Regions from separate parts of the Micromonospora sp. NPDC005686 genome, predicted to be linked through region 1. Evidence: riboswitches for the same ligand, from Rfam matches in the RefSeq annotation. Region 1 holds a riboswitch; the other holds the start of a gene.
What was found. A riboswitch is a leader RNA that binds a small molecule or an ion and turns the genes downstream of it on or off. The one in region 1 is predicted to bind cyclic di-AMP.
Positions count from the first base shown of each region.

Region 1 (5,509 bases):
CGGCTCGCTGACGCCGACCCGCCGGGCGAAGTCGTCGAAGCGGCGGGTGCCGAACGACGCCTCCCGCAGCAGGAGCAGCGTGGTGCGGTTGCCGACCACCTCCAGCGCCCGGGCGATCGAGCAGTTGGCGGTGGACCAGGAGTCACGCTGGGCGAGGAGGTCCGTCACGGCGTCGACGGTACCCCCTGACTTAGGAAAGCAAAAGTCAGCTGTCTCACAGCTGGCCGGGGAAGAACCCGTACCGGGCCAGCGGCTCGACGATCTGGTGCTCCTCGTACGACAGGTGCGACAGCAGCGTGTCGGTGAGCAGGTCCACCGCCTCCTGGAGGCCGGTGAAGTCCCCGGGCCGGCGGACCAGCTCCACGAGCGCCCGGTCGACGCTCTCCACCACGCCGTGGATCACCACGTGCTCCTCCTCCAGGCGGTCCAGCACGGCGGCCAGCCCGGCCTCGGAGCGGCGCAGGTGCGGGAAGATCGAGGCGTCCTCCAGCCCGTGGTGCTGGGTGACCATGGTGCAGTACGCCGCGCAGTACGCCCCGAGCGTCCAGTTGTTCTGCCGCATGGTCATCTCGTTCAGCGCGGCCCGCGCCCGGCCCGGCGACACCGTGCCCCGCTTGACCTGTTCCAGCAGGTCGCGCACCTGGGCGAGCTCCTGGCGCAGGTGGTCGTGCACGTCGACCAGGTGCTGCCCGGCGGCCTGTCCCCGGGGCGGGTAGGCGTGCCCGGCCGGCGGCGGCGGGGCGCTCGGGCGGGTGGACTCGTCCCAGGGGCGGCGTGCGCTCAGGCGTACCCCCGGGTCCGGGGTGGGGGTGACCCCGAGCGTGCCGGCGCCGCCGCCGGCGGCCTGTTGTCCAGCGGCCGGGCGGGGCTCGGGCGCGGTGCGCTCGGCGGCGACCAGCTCGCGCACCGCGGGCGCGACCTCCTGGCCGAAGATCTGGATCGCGCGCGGCTCGTCGCTGCCGAGGATGAACGTGGTGATGCCGTGCTCCAGCGTGAGCCCGGCCAGTTCCTCCACCCACTGCTCCGGCGGCCCGGCCAGGAGGCCGCCCGACGAGCGGGCGAACGTGCCGGTCACGTTGAGCATGCGGCGGATCGCGGCCGGATCGCGTCCGGCGGCCCGGGCGCCCTCGTCCACCAGGGCGTTCAGGGCGGGCAGCTCGTCGGGGCCCTTCGGCAGGTACGACAGGGACGGCAGCCAGCCGTCCGCGGCGCGGCCGACCAGGCGCAGCATGCGCGGCTTGTACGCGCCGACCCAGATGCCCACCGGGTGCGCGGGCGCCGGGCCGCGCTTGGCGCCGACCACCTGGTAGTGCTCGCCGTCGACGCGGATCATGCCGCGGCGGTCGGTGTCCCAGACCTCGCGGATCACCCGGATCGCCTCGTCGAGGGCATCGACGGCCGCGCCCGGGGACAGGCGTCGCCCGCCCGCCGCCTCGATCGCGTCCCAGAACGCGCCCGCGCCGAGTCCCAGCTCGACCCGGCCGCCGGTGAGCAGGTCCAGGCTGGCGACGCTGCGGGCCAGCACCACCGGCTGGCGCAACGGCAGGTTCAGTACGTTTCCGGCCAGGCGGACGCGTTCGGTGGCGGCAGCCACGTAGGACATCAGCGTCCAGGTGTCCAGGAAGCCCGGCTGGTACGGGTGGTCCTGGAACGTGACCAGGTCCAGCCCCACCTGCTCGCAGAGCCGGGCCAGCGCCACCACCTGGTCCGGCTGCGCGGCGGCGGGGGTGAGGAAACCGCCGAAGGTCAGCTCGTGTCCGTGATCGGTCATCTGTCCCGCCTCCCGTGATCTTGCCCAGCCCTGCCACGGTAGCGCCCGGTAGCCCGGCCGGGTGAAGGGCATCACAAGAAGTGGACGATCGACGCAAAGCGCTCTTAGCGTCGGTTTCGTTCGCAGTAGCGGACACCGCAGGCCGGAAACGCCAAATCCCGCCGTCGGCCGCGGTCACCGAACCTCGTGCGGGAGCGGGGGAACCACACGTTCCACGGTGCATCGTCACCTCGGGGTGAAGCCGCCACCGGCGGCCGGGCTCCTCGGCCCGAACCCGACAGCTCACCTCGTCGGCGTGGAGGAATCCACATGGCAACTGAACACTCAGCCCGAGGCCGCCGTACCGCTCTCGGAGCGGTGATGGCCGGCGCCGCCCTCGGCGCCGCGACCCTGTTCGGCTCGGCCGCTCCGGCCAGCGCGGGCGTCAACTGGGACGCTGTCGCTCGCTGCGAGTCGGGCGGCAACTGGAAGATCAACACCGGTAACGGCTACTACGGCGGGCTCCAGTTCTCCCGCGCCACCTGGAACGGCTACGGCGGCCAGAAGTACGCCGCCCGCGCCGACCTGGCCAGCCGGTCCGAGCAGATCGCCGTCGCGGAGAAGGTGCTGCGCGGGCAGGGCATCGGCGCCTGGCCGGTCTGCGGCAAGAAGGGCGGCTCGGCGAAGAAGGGTTCCGGGTCGGCCACTGCCGACAAGCGGTCAGGCGTGAAGAAGGCCGCGCCGCGGCGTCCCGCCACGAAGAGGGCCGCACCGGAGCGGGCCCTCGTCGCGCCGCGGCCCGGTACCGGCGCCGGGACGTACCTGGTCCGGCCCGGGGACACGCTGTCGGAGATCGCCGTGGCGCAGCGCGTCGACGGCGGCTGGCGTGCCCTGCACGAGCGCAACCGCACGGTGGTCGGTGACGACCCGGGGCTGATCTTCCCCGGTCAGCGGCTGCGCCTGCGCTGAGCGGCTCCGGCGGCGCCCGGCCGGGTCACCCCGGCCGGGCGTTCGCCCGTCCGCGACACGCCGCGTCAACGGGTCTCCGCCCGGGCGCGACACGCCGCACCACGGGCGTCCGGCCTGCTCGCGGCACCGGGAGGCGACCCACGCCGGCAGGCGAGCGCGATTCGTCGGGGCCGGTTGCTAGGGTCACGGTGCTCGGCTAAGACGTGAGGAAAGCGCGGATATGACCAACGACCCGTTCTCGGCGGCCGCGAGCCTCGATGAGCTGCTGACCCGTACCCAGCAGGCGCTCACCTCGATGCGCTCGCGGGCCTCGGCGCATGCCGACGGCGAGGCGGGCGACCTCCTGCGCGCCGAGGGCACGGCCGCCGGCGGCCGGGTCCGCGCCGTCGCCGTCCAGGGTGGCCGGCTGGATTCCGTGACGATCGACCCGGAGCTGGCCGGCGAGCCGCTGGGCGTCCTCTGCGAACACCTCGTCGCCGCCGCCAACGCGGCGCTGTCCGAGCTGGACGCCCAGGTCAGCGCGTCCGCGCGGGCCGACGCCGACGCGCTCGCCGCCCGGCTCGGCAGCATGGGCGACCAGGCCGAGCTGTTCGGCCGCGCGATGCACGAGGCGGCCGCGCGGATCCACCGCGACCGGGGCGCCGCGTCCCAGGGCGCGTGCCCGGCCTGACGCATCGGTGCCGGCCGGACGACGCGCCCGGCCCGGCGCGACGACGCGCCCGGCCCGGCGCGACGAAGCGGCCGGCCCGGCGCGACGACACCCGGCCGGGCGCGACGAGGCGGCCGGCCGTCGGGAGGACGACGACCGGCCGCGCTACGCCACGGTCAGCTCAGGTTGACCGCGGTGTCGTCGACGACGAAGGACGTCTGCAACGAGCTGTCCTCCACGCCGCTGAACGAGATGGTCGCCGTGGTGCCGGCCAGCGACGAGATGTCGAAGGACCGCTGCACGTAGCCGGTGGCCTTGTTCAGGTTGGAGTAGGTGGCCAGCGTGGTGCTGCCCGCCTTGACGGTGAGCTTGTCGTACGCGGTGCTGGTGGTCGACTCCGCGCTGTCGATGTGCAGCCAGAAGCTCAACGTCGCACGGCATCCGGCCGGGATCGTCACCGACTGACTGAGCGTGTCGGTGTGCGACGAGCCGTATCCGTCCAGCCACGCCTTGTACGAGCCGCCGTGCGCGGCCTGGCCGCTGTTGGTGGTGATGACGCCGGACGAGGCGCTCCAGCTCACGTTGCCCGACTCGAAGCCCGGGTTGGCGAGCTTGTTGCCGGAGCAGCCGCCCGGCGGCGGGGTGGTCGTGGTGCTCGGGGTGGGCGTCGGGCTGCCGCCGGAGCAGGTCGGGTCACCGGACTGGGCGGGCACGCTCACCGCGTCCCAGGCGGCCTTGACCGTGTTGAACTCCGCGCAGCTGCCGGGGTAGAGGTTCTTGGCCGCCTGCAGCGTCCAGGTGCGGTACTTCAGGTACGACGAGGACGAGGTCTTCAGCAGCATGCCGTTGTACATGATCTTGATGGCCTTCTGGATGCCCAGGCCGGTCACGCTGCTGCTGTTGCAGGTCGAGCTGGACGGCTGCCCGTTCGTCGGGCTGCTGCCGTTCGCCAGCAGGTAGAACCAGTGGTTGCCCGGCCCGGCCGCGGCGTGCACCTCGGTCGACGGGATGCTGCTGGAGTAGCAGTTCGGGTCGCCGAGCGCCGACGGGTTGTACATGTTGCGGATCGGGCCGGAGCCGACCAGGTTGATCTTCTCGCCGACCAGGAAGTCCGGCGCGTCGTAGCTGGACGGCTCGTTGGCGAACCACTCGGTGGCCGCGCCGAACGTGTCCGCCACGAACTCCTGCGTGCCGCCGCCGGAGATGCCGCCCGGGGTGTTGTCGTCGATGCCGTGGCCGATCTCGTGCGCCACCACGTCCAGCGAGCCGATCCACTGACCGGCGGTGTTCTTGCCGATCTGCACCTGGCTGCCGTCGTAGTAGGCGTTCTGGTCGTTGAGGCCCACCCGGATCGGCCAGTAGCCGCCGTTGCCGTTGGCGCCGTTGCGGCCCAGCCACTGGGCGAGCATCTTGTGCTCGGTCTGCGCGGAGAACAACGCGTCCACGCAGCCGGTCTCCTTGTTGGTGCCGGTGCCGTTGCCCCACACGTCGTCGGAGCCGCTGAACGTGGTGTTGTTCGCCGCGTCCTGGCAGCTCAGGTTCGTGACGGTCGGGTCCTTCATGGTGTACGTGGAGCCCGACTGGGTGGTGTTGAGCGTGAGCGGGCTGGGTCCGTTCCAGGCGCCGGTGCCGGTGCCGCGTACCACGTGCTCCTGCTGGCGCAGGACCGCGCCGGTGCGGGCGTCGACGTCGACGGTGAGCCGGCTGGGGCCGTCCGCGCTGGTGCCGCGTACCGTGGTCTCCCAGGCCAGCGCCGGTGCGGCGCCGAGCGTGTAGACCACGAGCGTGGTGCCCTCGACCGCGCTCACGGTCTTGAGCTGTGCGCGTGCCGTCTTCGCGGCGGCGGCCCGGGTCAGCGCGGGCGTGGTGGCGAGGGCGCCGATCGGGCGCTGCTGGGCGACCGAGGCGTACTTCAGGTTGCCGGCGGAGTCCGTGGCGAGCACGAAGTCGCCGCCGACCACCGGCAGTCCCTTGTAGGTGCGCTCGTAGGGCACGTACTGGGTGCCCTCGGAGGAGATGACCGGCTTCTGGACGAACGCGTCGTCAGTGCCGGCCTGCAGGTACGCGGGGCGGTCCGCGACCAGGGCGCGGGCCGAGTCGGCGGCGGCCGCACGGGCCTGGGCCGGGTTCGGGGCGGCGGG
Region 1 is NZ_JBIAIY010000003.1:635,110-640,618, forward strand. Features, by position in the region: gene ACFYON_RS10070 (helix-turn-helix domain-containing protein) at 1-168, opposite strand, end outside; gene ACFYON_RS10075 (LLM class flavin-dependent oxidoreductase) at 215-1,771, opposite strand; cyclic di-AMP (ydaO/yuaA leader) riboswitch at 1,937-2,082, shown strand; gene ACFYON_RS10080 (transglycosylase family protein) at 2,081-2,719, shown strand; gene ACFYON_RS10085 (YbaB/EbfC family nucleoid-associated protein) at 2,940-3,389, shown strand; gene ACFYON_RS10090 (M4 family metallopeptidase) at 3,545-5,509, opposite strand, start outside.

Region 2 (5,509 bases), on a different contig from region 1:
TCGCCGGCGCCGGCAGCGGCCGGGCGGCCAGCTCGCCGGGGACCGTGACGTCCAGGCCCAGGGTGAGCGGCTCCCCGCCGGCCGGGGTGAAGTCGGCGAACGCCCGCCAGACGCCGGGGCCGTCCAACGGCGAGGCGACGCGCCAGGTGCCGTCGCCGTCCATCTCCGGGTGGACGTGCCGGAAGCCGGAGAGGTCGCGGCGGGCGACGATCAGGTGCATGCGCTTGTCGTGGGCCACCTCGTAGCGGGTGACGGGTGTGCCGTCCGGGCCCGTGATCCGGAAGGCGAACTGCCCGGCCGGCGCGGCGGCGTGCTGGAACGTGTGGCCGCGTTCGGAGACGAGCAGCCCGCCGGGCAGGTGCGCGGAGGCGCCGCTCTCGTCGCCGTGACCGGCGTCGCCGGCCCCGTGGTCGCCGGCGCTGTCGTCGTGGCGGGTCTCGGCGGCCGGGGCGACGGGATCGGCCAGGTTGCCGATCCCGTACGCCGCGCCGAACACCGCCACGAGGCCGAGGGCGAAGCCACTGAGCTTCGTCGCCGTGTTCATGGTGTCTCCTCGGTTTCTCGGGTCCGCCGGACCGTCACGCACCGACGAGGTCGTAGCCGGCCTCGTCGACCGCCGCGCGGACCGCGTCCACGTCCAGCGGGTTCCGACTGGTGACGGTGACCCGGCCGCCGTCCAGGTCGACCTGGACGTCGGTGACGCCCGGAAGCGCGCTCAGCTCGGTGCTCACCGAGTTGGCGCAGTGCCCGCAGGTCATGCCGCTCACCTGGTAGGTGGTTTCCATCTCGCCCTCCGATCTTATACCCCCTAGGGGTACGTGCCGAACGTTAGCATACCCCCGAGGGGTACGCTATCCTCGGCTTCATGACCGCGCCGTCCAGCCCGACCCGGGGCTACACCGCCAGCAAGGACCAACTCCTCGCCCGGCTCCGCCGGATCGAGGGTCAGGTCCGTGGCATCGAGAAGATGGTCGAGGACGACCGCTACTGCATCGACGTGCTCACGCAGATCTCGGCCATCCAGGCGGCGCTGGACAAGGTCGGCCTCGGCCTGCTCGACGGGCACGCCCGGCACTGCATGCACGAGGGCGCCGCCGAGGGCCGGGCCGACGAGATGGCGACCGAGATGATGGCCGCCGTCGGCCGCCTGATGAAGCGCGGCTGAGCGGGGACCTCCGACCCTCGGAGCAGGGCACATCGACCCGAGCTGACACCTCCGGGCGGCCGTACCGTCGAAGTGGCGGGCAGGCCGGTCCGGCGGACCCGCGGTGATGGACGGAGGGCGGCCCGATGATGTGGCAGAGCCCGATGATGGGCTGGATGTGGATCTGGTCCCTGCTGGTGCTCGCGGTGCTGGCAGGGCTCGTCTGGGCGGCCGTGCGGTGGACCGGCCCGCAGTACCTGGGCCCGACGACGGCCCGGCGCATCCTCGACGAGCGGTACGCCCGCGGCGAGATCGACGAGGACGAGTACCGGCGACGCCGGGCCGGTCTGGCCTGATCACGCGAGGCGAGCGTCACCGGTCCCGGCGCCCGGGGCCAGCCGGTCAGGCTGCCTACCATGGCCGGGCGACGACCCGGACGTGGTCGACACGTCCGCGCCGCCCGGGTGACCAGACCGGTCCGGCGGACCAGGCGTCGCCGCGACCGTTGGGAGAGACGCCATGGGTGCCGACCACACCCACCCCGCACCCGCCGCGCCGCCGGGCGTACGCCGGCTGCTCGTCGCCGTGGTGGTGCCGCTGTTCGCACTCACCGTGATCGCGGCGCTGGTCCTCTGGCCCCGGCAGGACCGGGAGCCGGTCGGCGGCGCGGACGTCCCCCGCTACCACGGCACCGTGACCCGGGTGGTCACCGAGCCCTGCCCGCCGACCCCGGAGGCCCCGGACGGCGGGGGCGGCCCCTGCGGCACCGTGACGGTGACCGCCGAGCAGGGTCCGGACGCGGGCCGTCAGGTCGAGACGCCGATCCCGGCCGGGCCCGGCGCACCCCGGGTCGCGGTCGGCGACGAGGTCGTCCTGGTCGAGCTGACCGACCCGGCCGATCCGGCGGTCAAGTCCTACAACATCGCCGAGCACCAGCGCGGTACGCCGCTGATCTGGCTCATGGTGCTGTTCGCCGCCGCGATCGTGGCGTTCGGCCGCTGGCGCGGGCTCGCCGCGCTCGCCGGCCTGGCGGCCAGCTTCGCCATCCTGCTCGGCTTCGTGCTGCCGGGCATCGGCGCCGGCCAGCCGCCGCTGCTGGTGGCGATCGTCGGCGCCGCGTTGATCATGTTCGTGGTGCTCTATCTGACCCACGGGATCACCGCGCAGACGTCGGTGGCGGTGCTCGGCACGCTCGGCAGCCTGGTGATCACCGGCGTGCTCGGCCTGCTCGCCACGTCCGCCACCCATCTGACCGGCTTCGGCAGCGAGGACGCCACCACGCTGTCCATGTTCCAGGCCGACGTGGACCTGCACGGCCTCCTGCTGGCCGGCATCATCATCGGCTCGCTGGGCGTGCTGGACGACGTCACGGTCACCCAGGCGGCCACCGTCACCGAACTGGCGCACGCCAACCCCGGGCTGTCCCGGCGGCAGCTCTACCGGGCGGCGACCCGGGTCGGCCGGGCCCACATCGCGTCCACCGTCAACACCATCGTGCTGGCGTACGCGGGCGCCTCGCTGCCGCTGCTGCTCCTGCTGGTCGCCGACTCCCGCCCGGTCAGCGAGATCCTCACCAGCGAGTTCCTCGCCCAGGAGATCGTCCGCAGCGCGGTGGCCACGCTCGGCCTGATCGCCGCCGTACCGCTGACGACCGGACTGGCCGCGATCGTGACCACCGCCGGACGGCGCTCGCGCGGCGCGGACGCGGCGCCGCCCGCGCCCCGGCCGCCGGCCGGACGGGACGACGCGCTGGAGGCGCTCGGCGGCGGAAGGAGTACGGAGGGCGCATGGTGAAACTCCGCAGGGTGACCATCGATTTCAAACGCGACGCTGGTCACGGCGCGCCACGGCGAAATCTCGCTATTGGTCGGCTTCCGGACGTAGATCCTCACGAGTGCTGTCGGGTAACCTCGCTGCCGGTCACCGCCGAAGGCGCGCACCTGCGCCAGCGGTGCCGCCGCCCAATCGCCCGCGGGCGAGCCGGGGAACCAGGTACATGGGGTGAATCCGCGACAGCGGTAGGGGCCACTTCCGTCCCGAACCCGTCAGCTAACCCGGTCGGCGGCCGACGGAAGGGAACACTGTGACGGCACCCCTGCGCCGCTGGCTGACACCCGTGGTGGCCGCGCTGGCCGCACTGGCCGTGCTGGCCGGGCCCACCCCGGCGACCGCGGCCCCCACCGCGGCGGCCCCCGGCACCCCCTCGGGGCACGAGGAGGACGGCGAACCGCCGCTCATCACCGAGGCGATCGACTCCGCCAACCGGAACTTCCTCCAGGCCAAGGCGAAGCTCGCCAAGTCGCAGGACCGCCAGCGGCGGCTGGCGGCCGAGGTGAAGACGGCACAGGCCGAACTCGACGCGCTCAGCCCGCAGGTCAACCAGCTCGCCGCCCAGTCCTACCGGACCGGCCGGATGGGCGCGATGGCAATGCTGCTGGAGAGCAACTCCCCCGACTCGTTCGTCCGCCGGGTGAACGCCCTGGACGAGCTGAACCTCCTCAACGCGCAGCGCCTGGCGGCCATCAACGCGGTCAAGAACCGCGCCGAACAGGCCAAGATCGCGCTCGACGCCGAGGTACGCGAGCAGGAGAAGCAGAAGAACGCGATGGAGCGCGAGAAGGTGCAGGCCGAGCGCGCGCTGAAGCTCGTCGGCGGTCTCGGCTTCACCGGCGGCCTGGTCTCCGCCACCTCACCGGTCGCCAAGGTCGCCCCCGGCCGCACCGCCGACGGCGGGTGGAAGTCGGAGTCGTGCAGCGAGGACGACCCGACCACCTCGGGCTGCGTCACGCCGCGCACGCTGCACGCGTACAAGGAGGTCCGGCGCGCGGGCTTCAAGCGCTTCGTGGGCTGCTACCGGTCCGGCGGGCCGTGGGAGCACCCCAAGGGCAAGGCGTGTGACTGGTCGCTGCAGAACAGCGGCTTCGCGCCCTGGCACAACAACGACACCCGCAGGTACGGCAACGAGGTGGCCGCCTTCCTCATCCGCAACGCCGACCGGCTGGGCATCTACTACGTCATCTGGAACCGGCAGATCTGGTTCCCGGCCACCGGTTGGCGCTCCTACAGCGGGCCGTCGAACCACACCGACCACGTCCACATGTCGCTGCTCTGACGCCCGGACGCGAAAGGGGCCGCCCGAGGGCGGCCCCTTTTCCGTCGTCCGTGCGGTCAGCCCGCCAGCGCCGGATCGGCGGGCGCCGCCTGAGCGGGCAGCAGGGCCGGGGACTGCGCCACGGTCCGCACCTCGCCGCCGGCGAGCCGGTACGACATACCGACCACCGTGCACCGCCCCGCCGCCACCCACTCGGCCAGGACGGCAGACCGGGCCAGCAGCGCCTCCACGGTCTGCGCTATGTGCACGTCGATGATGCCGTCGAGGTCCTCGACGCCCTGGCGGGCGGCGCGCAGCAGGCTGGGTGAGACCGCGTCCACCACCGCGCCCAGGTGCCCGGCCGGGCCGGCGCCGGTGCGGACCCCCTCGCGGGCGGCCTGGACCGCGCCGCACGAGTCGTGCCCGAGCACCACGACGAGCGGGGTGCCCAGCACGGTGACGGCGTACTCGACGCTGCCGAGCACCTCCGGCCCGGCGGTGTGCCCGGCGGTACGCACCACGAAGAGGTCACCGAGGCCGCGATCGAAGATGATCTCGGCGGCGAGCCGCGAGTCGGAGCAGCCGACGATCACCGCGAACGGGTGCTGGCCGTCGGCGACGGCCGCCCGATGTCCGGCGTCCTGATTCGGGTGCTGCGGGGCGCCGGTGACGAACCGGTGGTTACCGGCACGCAGTTCGGCAAGTGCCTGCTCCGGGGTCCTCGGCGTCATGTCCCTCACCTCGTCTACCAGGGAACTACCAGGCCGGACGGCCTCCCGACCAACGTTCACACGCCCCTCGGGAGCCGTCAAGATTCGTGATACGCATTTCATACTTTCCGTTGTCGCCCGCCTCCGGACCGCGCCGATTCGGTCGGCGGCGGAGGTGGCCATAGCATGACCACCATGGCGACCACACCACCTGAGGACGGGAGCCGCCGTAACTGGACCTTCCTCACCAACCACGGCCACGTGCTGCTGGCGATCGCACGCAACCCCACCGCCCGGCTGCGTGACGTCGCCGACGAGGTGGGCGTGACCGAGCGGGCGGCCCAGGCCATCGTCGCCGACCTGGAGGCCGGAGGTTACCTGCGGCGTACGCGGGTGGGACGGCGCAACGAGTACACGATCAACCCGAAGGGCCGCTTCCGGCACCCGGCCGAGGGCTATCAGCAGGTCGGCGCCCTGCTGGCCCTGTTCGCCGCCGAGCCGGCCGGGGACGCCACCACCGACCACTGACCCGGCGGGTGCCACGTGTGCCCGCGCGGGCGGGCG
Region 2 is NZ_JBIAIY010000002.1:303,598-309,106, reverse strand. Features, by position in the region: gene ACFYON_RS05485 (hypothetical protein) at 1-544, opposite strand, end outside; gene ACFYON_RS05480 (heavy-metal-associated domain-containing protein) at 579-785, opposite strand; gene ACFYON_RS05475 (metal-sensitive transcriptional regulator) at 866-1,165, shown strand; gene ACFYON_RS05470 (SHOCT domain-containing protein) at 1,321-1,500, shown strand; gene ACFYON_RS05465 (YibE/F family protein) at 1,664-2,938, shown strand; cyclic di-AMP (ydaO/yuaA leader) riboswitch at 3,093-3,224, shown strand; gene ACFYON_RS05460 (hypothetical protein) at 3,228-4,256, shown strand; gene ACFYON_RS05455 (carbonic anhydrase) at 4,313-4,966, opposite strand; gene ACFYON_RS05450 (helix-turn-helix domain-containing protein) at 5,132-5,473, shown strand.
Region 2: it holds a riboswitch for cyclic di-AMP, as region 1 does, so the genes downstream of both, ACFYON_RS05460 (hypothetical protein) here and ACFYON_RS10080 (transglycosylase family protein) in region 1, are expected to answer to the same signal.